Regions from separate parts of the Variovorax sp. H27-G14 genome, predicted to be linked through region 2. Evidence: predicted binding sites of a transcription regulator. Region 2 holds the regulator's gene; the other holds the start of a gene.
The links. The regulator LexA, encoded in region 2, represses DNA repair genes until DNA is damaged. The targets are predictions, from matches to a motif close to ACTGTATNNNNATACAGT.
Positions count from the first base shown of each region.

Region 1: the regulator LexA is predicted to act here: its motif matches at 2,413-2,430, upstream of VLK31_RS00605 (PA0069 family radical SAM protein).

Region 1 covers NZ_JAYLVN010000001.1:121,173-125,142, reverse strand. The annotation lists gene VLK31_RS00625 (SRPBCC domain-containing protein) at 1-227, opposite strand, end outside; gene VLK31_RS00620 (SAM-dependent methyltransferase) at 266-1,219, opposite strand; gene VLK31_RS00615 (thiol-disulfide oxidoreductase DCC family protein) at 1,251-1,673, opposite strand; gene VLK31_RS00610 (GbsR/MarR family transcriptional regulator) at 1,732-2,334, opposite strand; gene VLK31_RS00605 (PA0069 family radical SAM protein) at 2,491-3,585, shown strand; gene VLK31_RS00600 (alpha/beta fold hydrolase) at 3,600-3,970, opposite strand, start outside.
Region 2 covers NZ_JAYLVN010000002.1:499,679-503,648, forward strand. The annotation lists gene VLK31_RS07875 (MFS transporter) at 1-933, opposite strand, end outside; gene VLK31_RS07880 (D-2-hydroxyacid dehydrogenase family protein) at 930-1,937, opposite strand; gene VLK31_RS07885 (hypothetical protein) at 2,048-2,425, opposite strand; gene lexA (transcriptional repressor LexA) at 2,563-3,246, opposite strand; gene VLK31_RS07895 (asparaginase) at 3,320-3,970, shown strand, end outside.

The DNA.
Region 1 (3,970 bases), on a different contig from region 2:
ACGAAGTACACGAAGGAGCCGAGCATCGGCGAGAAGCGCTGGCCCGGGCCGCCGCTGAACAAGATGCGCAGCACCAGCGCGATGAACGCGCCGGCCAGGATCGGCCAGAACCAGGCGAAGGGCATGCGGCGCGCGGGTGGGTGCGGGGCGTCGTGCGGGGTGCTGGTGCGCGGCTCGCCGGTGTCGATTGGCGCGAGCCTGCTTTCTTCTTCGTTGTCGTTGCGCATGGGGAAACCTCTTCTCCTCTTGATGTTGTGTTGTTCGCTCAGCCGGCGCGGCGCGTGGCCGTGACCATGCAGTAGTCGAAGTCGCGCCAGAACATGCCCAGCGCCAGCGCGCAGTAGCTGGCCACGATGTGCTTGCGCCGCCACGGGCCGAGCTTGCCGCGCGCCTTCCACAGCTCGGCCAGCGTGAAGCGCGTGGCCAGCACCGGAATGTGCAGCGCGCTAGGCGCCACGCGCCAGCGCAGCGACCTCACCTCGATGTCCTCGAAGCCGTGCGCGCGCAGTGCGGCGATGAAGTCGTCGCGCACGGCCAGCGTGGGCACGGCCCAGCTGTCGGCCCACAGGCGGTGCAGCCGGCCGGCCATGCGCCCGGGCGTGCGCCGCAGCAAGAAGCCGTCGACCACCGCCAGCCGCGCGCCGGGCTTGAGCAGGCGCGCGGCCTCGCGAATGAAGTCGGCCTTGTCGGTGCCACCGGCGTAGCAGGCGCTCTCTACGGCCCAGGCGCCGTCGGCCTGCGCGGCGGGCAGGCCGGTGCGCGTGTAGTCGGCTTCGATGTGCGCCATGCGGTCGGCCACGCCGGCCGCGGCGTCCAGCTTGGCGGCAATGCGGTTCTGCACGGCCACGTTGGTCACGGTGATGGCGTACAGCGAGGGGTCGTCGCCGACCAGCGTGCGCGCGGTGGCGCCAGCGCCGCAGCCCAGGTCGAGCACGCAGCAGCGTTGCGTCGCATCTGCTGGCGCGCTATTGAGCTGCAGCGCGCGGCCGATCACGCGGTTCATTTCCACCAGCATGCCTTCGCGCCGCAGCGGGTTCAGGCCCAGGCGCCAGTAGCCGAAGTGCATGTTGTAGCTCGGGCTCCAGGCGCTGTAGTCGGCCGCGACCTCGGTGAAGTAGTGCTGCGTGTCCTGCGGCGTGACGGCTGCGCCGCCGTGGCCGGGTTCGTGCACAGGGGTCGCTTGCGGCAGGCGGAAGTCGGGCTGGAAGACGCTGGGCATGGGTTCCCTCGGTGGGTGGTTCGTTTGGTTCTCAGAGGCGGCAGTTGCCGTCGTCGCACGAAGGCGCGACACGCCCCGCGAGCCGTGCGGCCAGCCAGCGCGGAATGCGGTAGCGGTTGCGCGCCAGCAGCGCATAGGCGCGCTCGGCCAGCGGCGCGACGAGTGGCAGGTCGAGCAGGAAGCCGCCGCTGGGCAAACCCACCGCCGTGCGGCAAAGCCGGATGGCGGGCACGCCGACGAACACCCGGCCCTGCGCGTCCGACACATGGATGGCCGCCATCAGCGCATCGCGCGGCGCGGGTCCGCTGCTGAACGCCGCCGCGGAGCAGTCGACCAGTTGCAGCCTGCCCGTCGTGTCGCGCGCCTTCATGTGGCTCATTTCGGCCGAGCAGATCGCGCAGCTGGCATCGAAGTAGATCGTGAGCGGGTAGGCGGGCAGGGTGTTGGCGTTCATGGTGTTCTTGATTCTCGAAATTTCTGTCAAAACAGAAATAGAAGGGCAAAAAAAGGGGTCAGATCATGGGAAGGCTGGCGTGGTGTGCGTCCGGGTCTTCGCCCTTGCCGCTGTTGCCATCCTTGCCGGCTGGCGCCGCATCGCCGCGCACGAACTTCTGCACGCTCGCGCCCAGCGTCAGCACCTTGTCGAGCGTGCCGGGCGACAGCCGCAGCATTTCGTCGGCCCAGGTGGCGAGCTTGTCCATCAGCTCCATGGTGGAGCGGATGCGGTCCTGCGCGTCGGCGGGTTCCTTCTGAAAGTCGGGGCTCGACACCAGCTCGCGCAGCACGCGCACGGTGGGGTCGAACTCGCGCTCCTTGCGCTCGCGCACCACGGTGCGAAACAGCTCCCACACGTCCACGCTGGTCTCGAAGTAGTCGCGGCGGTCGCCCAGCGTGTGGGTGATGCGCACCAGGTTCCACGCCTGCAGCTCTTTCAGGCTGTTGCTGATGTTGGAGCGTGCCACGCCCAGCGTGTCGGACAGTTCTTCGGCGTTCATGGGCTTGCCATGGGCGAACAGCAGCGCGTGGATCTGCGAGACGGTGCGGTTGACGCCCCACATGGAGCCCATTTCGCCCCAGTGCAGGACGAACTTGCGTTGAATGTCGGTGAGTTCCATGGCGCCGAGTTTAGGATTTACGAAATTTCTGTCAATAGAGAAATGGAAAATCCGGTGACAACGGTGAATTGGTGGAATACTGTATGAATAAACAGTAATTGGCTGTTGTCCAGAAAGTCACCCCGGAAGTTGCCCAGGAGTTGCCCAGGAGTTGCCATGCCCGCTGCCCACATTCCCATCCACGCCATCAAGGGCCGAGGTGCGGCCACGCGGCTGGCGCATCGCTTCTCCCACGACGAGCGCAGCGCGTACGACGACGGCTGGGGCACGCTCGAAGAGGGCGTGGCCGAGGCCGCCGAGCTGCAGCCCCTGGCAACCGAGGTGCGCTTCGAAGACGTGAAGTCGGTGCTCAACGACAACGACTCGCCCGACATTCCCTTCGACCGCTCGCTCAACCCGTACCGGGGCTGCGAACACGGCTGCATCTATTGTTTTGCCCGGCCCACGCATAGCTATCTCAACCTCTCGCCCGGCCTGGACTTCGAGACCAAGCTCATCGCCAAGCGCAACATCGTGGAGGTGCTGCGCGGCGAAATCGGGCGCAAGAGCTATCGGCCGAGCCACATCGCCATCGGCACCGCCACCGACTGCTACCAGCCCATCGAGCGCGAGCTGCGGCTCACGCGCGCGGTCATCGAACTGCTGCGGGAAACGCGGCATCCGTTCGCGCTCATCACCAAGTCGAGCGCCGTTGAGCACGACCTCGACCTGATCGCGCCCATGGCCGCCGAGCGCCTGGCCGCCGTGTACGTCACCGTGACCACGCTCGACGGCGATCTCGCCCGCAAGCTGGAGCCGCGCGCCGCCGCGCCGCACCGGCGGTTGCGCACCATTCGCACGCTGGCCGAGGCGGGCGTGCCGGTGGGCGTGAGCGTGGCGCCGCAGATTCCGTTCGTCAACGAAGACATGGAGCAGGTGCTCGAAGCCGCCTGGGAGGCCGGCGCGCGCAGCGCCTTCTACACCGTGGTGCGGCTGCCGTGGGAGGTGGCGCCGCTGTTCAAGGAATGGCTGGCGCTGCACTACCCGCAGCGCGCCGATCGCATCATGGCGCGCATCCACGAGATGCGCGGCGGCAAGGACTACGACGCCGACTTCGCCACGCGCATGAAGGGCTCGGGCCTGTGGGCCGACCTGATCAACCAGCGCTTCGTGAAGGCCACGAACCGCATCGGCTTCAACCGCGAGCGCATTGCGCTGGACCTCACCGCCTTTCGACCGCCGGGCGCGGTGGGTCAGGGGAGCCTGTTCTAGCGTTCTGGCGCGCCTTAGTTCTTGCGCAGGAACCCACCCACCATGTCGGTGGTCGCCTTCGGGTTTTCTTCCATGATCCAGTGGCCCGACGCGGGCACGATGCCTTCGGTCACGTTGCTGGCCGTGGCGCGCATCACGGTGGCCATCATCGGCCCGAACGACTTCTCGCCGCCCAGCGCCAGCACGGGCATCTCCAGCTTGCCCTGCGCCATGAACGCGGTGTTGTCGACAACGTCCTGGTCGAAGGCCGCGAACTGCGAGAAGCCCGCGTGCATGTTGCCCGGGCGCGCGTACAGGCTGGCGTAGTGCTGGCGCGCCGCCTCGCCAAAGTGCGACGGCGTGGCGGAAAACTCGTTCCAGAAACGGTCGAGGTAGATGCGCTCGC
Region 2 (3,970 bases):
CACCACGGCCAGCCAGGCGAGCGTGGAGGCCAGCGGCCACAGCAGCAGGCTCAGCGTGATCAACGCGGTGGTCACCAGCACCATCCGCCCGGCGCCGATGCGGTCGATGAAGCGGCTCACGAGCATGTTGCCGAGCAGGCCGAAGACGCCGAACAGCGCCCAGATCAGGCTCAGCGTGGTGGCGTCCGCGCCGTAGCTCTGCTTGAGGATCGGGCCGAAATAGCTCGACAGCACGAACTGCCCGGTGCCCTGTAGCGCGGTGACCGTGACGATGCCCATCAGCACCGGGCTGCGCAGCACGCGCGACCAGGCCGCGGCTGTGAGCGCGACGGGGCGGACGGCGTTGGGCATGGTCAGCCAGATCGATGTCGCGCTGGCGACACTCAAGAACGCGATGGCCATGAAGGCCATGCGCCAGCCCAGGTATCCGCCAATCAATGCGCCGATGGGCAGGCCCAGCACCGAGGCCATCGACCAGCCCAGAAAGACGAAGGTCACCGCACGCCCGCGCTGCTCGGGCGGCACCAGCAGGCCGGCGCAGGCCGCCGCCTGTGGCGTGAAGATGGCCGGTGCAATGACCGTGAGCATGCGCACCGGAAGCAGTGCGCCAAAGCTCGGCATCAGCGCCGAAAGCGCATGCCCGGCGGCGTACCACAGCATGGTGAGGGCCAGCAGCCGGCGGCGGTCCCAGCCCGCGACCGCAGCGGCCAGCAGCGGTGCACCGATGCACATCACCACCGCGGCGGCCGTGATCAACTGGCCCGAGGTGGCCACGCTGATCGACAGCGAACTGCTGATTTCGTTGAGCGTGCCGGGCACCACCATCACGCCGGTGCCAATCACGAAATTGCCGGCGAGGAGCGCCCAAAGTGCGCTATTGGATGCGCTTTTTGGTGCGCCTTGCGCCGCGCGCCGCGGCGCAGGCAGGCTCACCGACGGACCTGCAGCGCGCCGGGGTTCACGATGTTGGTGGGGTTGCCGTTGATGTAGCTCACGACGTTGTCGAAAGCCTGGCCGAAGTAGCTCTCGTAGCTCTCCTGCTCCACATAGCCGATGTGCGGCGTGCAGATGCAGTTTTCCAGCCGCAGCAGCGCATGGCCTTGCAGCGGCGGTTCGCTCTCGAACACGTCAATGGCGGCCAGGCCGGGGCGGCCACGGTTGAGGGCGGCAAGCAGCGCGTCGGCCTCGACCAGTTCGGCGCGCGACGTGTTCACGAACAGCGCCGTGGGCTTCATGCGGGACAGGTCTTCGAGCGTGATGAGGCCGTTGGTCTCGTCATTGAGCCGCAGGTGCACAGACAGCACGTCGGCCGCGGCAAAGAATTCATGGCGGTTCTGGGCCACTTGGAACCCGTCGGAGCGCGCCTTGGCGCAACTGGCCTCACGCCCCCAAATAACGACCTGCATGCCAAACGCCTGCCCGTAGCGCGCCACGAGCTGGCCGATGCGGCCATAGCCCCAAATGCACAGCGTCTTGCCCTTGAGCACCGAGCCCAGCCCGAAGTTCGGCGGCATCGACGCCGACTTGAGCCCCGACTGTTGCCAGGCACCGTGCTTGAGGTTGCTGATGTACTGCGGCAGCCGTCGCATCGCGGACATGATGAGTGCCCACGTGAGTTCAGCCGGCGCCTGCGGAGAGCCCGAGCCCTCTGCCACCGCTACGCCGCGTTCCGTGCATGCGGCCACGTCGATGTGGCCGGCAATGCGCCCGGTCTGCGAAATGAGTTTGAGCTTGGGCAGCTTTTCAATGAGCTGACGCGAGATCTGCGAGCGCTCGCGAATCAGCACGATCACGTCTGCGTCCTTGAGACGAACCGACAACTGCCCGATGCCCTTCACCGTGTTGGTATAGACCTTGGCCGCGTACGCGTCCAGCTTGGCGGCGCAGCGCAGCTTGCGCACGGCGTCCTGGTAATCGTCGAGGATCACAATGTTCATGGCGTGCCATTGTGCCTCGCACCATCGCCATGTCGCAGCGGTGAACGTTTGGATACCCAGGCCCGGGCGGCTTTCGGGCCCGCTTCCGCAGGGCTTCCTGGGCGTTTGCGTCAGTGCAGCCGCGTCGAGCGGTGGGCCGTGGCCATGATCTCGGCGGTTTCGAGTGCGGCCAGGCGGTCGAGTTCGGCACACACGTCCGCCATGCGACCGGAGATCACGACGCGGTCGTTGCGCTGCTGGCCCTTGCCGTCGACCACGCGAACCACGCGCAGCGGGCGTGCGGGTGCCGTGGCCACCGCGGGCGTTGCGGTGATGCCGCCAGCGCGGGTGGTGCAGGCGGGGCGCACGGCAACGTAGCGAAGACCTGCGGAGCTGTCGTTGGCGTCGAGATGGTCCCTGGCGTGGGGCCTGCGCGTCGGGATCAGGCGGTTGGCCAGCGACTGCAGCGGCATCCAGAAATCAGCAATGGCGAGAAGGGCGATTCCCATGTGAACTCCAAAAAAGTATGAGGTTGAACACAGGCAGGATTTCTTGAATCGGCCGCGACAGGGTGATGACGACTTTGCGCCATACGCCCGCCACCTGTCGCGGCCGGATGAGTGCTGCTGCCAGCAGGCCGCGAGGCCTACATCAGCATGGTGTTGCGGATGAGGCCGACCGCAAGGCCTTCGATTTCGAAAGGCTCGCCGGGCTGGACGATGATGGTCGGGTAGTCAGGGTTCTCGGCGTGCAGCTCGATGACCAGCTTGTTGCGCTTCAGGCGCTTCACCGTCACCTCTTCGCCCAGGCGCGCGACCACGATCTGGCCGTTGCGCGCTTCCTTGGTGGCCTGCACGGCGAGCAGGTCGCCGTCCATGATGCCGGCGTCGCGCATCGACATGCCGCGCACCTTCAGCAGGTAGTCGGGCTGGCGCTGGAACAGCGTGTTCTCGACGTAGTAGGTCTTGTCGACATGCTCTTGCGCCAGGATAGGCGAGCCGGCGGCAACGCGGCCGATGAGCGGCAGTGCCAGCTGGGCCATGCCGGGCAGCGACAGCGAGAACTGGCCGCCTTCGCGGTGGCGCGTTTCAGTGAGCGAGCGCAGGGCGTCGCCCTTGAGGCGAATGCCGCGCGAGGTGCCGCTCACCAGCTCGATGACACCCTTGCGCGCCAGCGCCTGCAGGTGTTCTTCGGCGGCATTGGCCGACTTGAACCCCAGCTCGTTGGCGATTTCGGCGCGCGTGGGTGGGGCGCCGGTGCGGGCGATGGCACTCTGGATCAAGTCCAGGATCTGCTGCTGGCGGGCTGTAAGCTTCACTGCGAACTGCATATGTGGTTCCTTGCGGCACTGGCTAGATATCCAGTACCTGTATTTTTAACCAGTTTTTAAAAGTTGACAAGTCATGGTCAATTCCTTTTCAGCTGAAGTGCAACGCGTGGTGGTTCTGGGCACTGGCGGCACCATCGCCGGCAAGGCCGCCAGCAGCGGCGACAACATCGGCTACACGGCCGGGCAGGTGGGCGTGGCCGACCTGTTGGGCGGCATCGATGCTCCGACTGGCGTGACGCTGGTGGCGGAGCAGGTGGCGCAGGTGGACAGCAAAGACATGTCCTTCGAGATATGGCGGCAACTCGCGCAGCGCTGCGCGCATTGGCTGGCGCAGCCCGACGTGGCGGGCGTGGTCATCACGCATGGCACCGACACGCTGGAGGAGACGGCGTTCTTCCTGCACTCGGTGCTCGCAGCGGCCAAACCGGTGGTGCTGACCTGCGCGATGCGCCCTGCAACGGCGCTGGCACCGGACGGACCGCAGAACGTGCGCGACGCCATCAGCGTGGCCGCAACCAAGGGTGCGCAGGGCGTGACGGTGGTATGTGCCGGCACGGTCCACAGCGCGGTGGACATCCAGAAAACGCACACCTATCGGCTCGACGCTTTCGGCTCGGGCGACGCGGGGCCGCTCGGCTATGTGGAAGAAGGGGACGTGCGCCTTGTGCGCTCATGGCCCGAAGGCGGCGGATCGCAGGCGTCGAAACCCGTCGGCGCGGGCGCG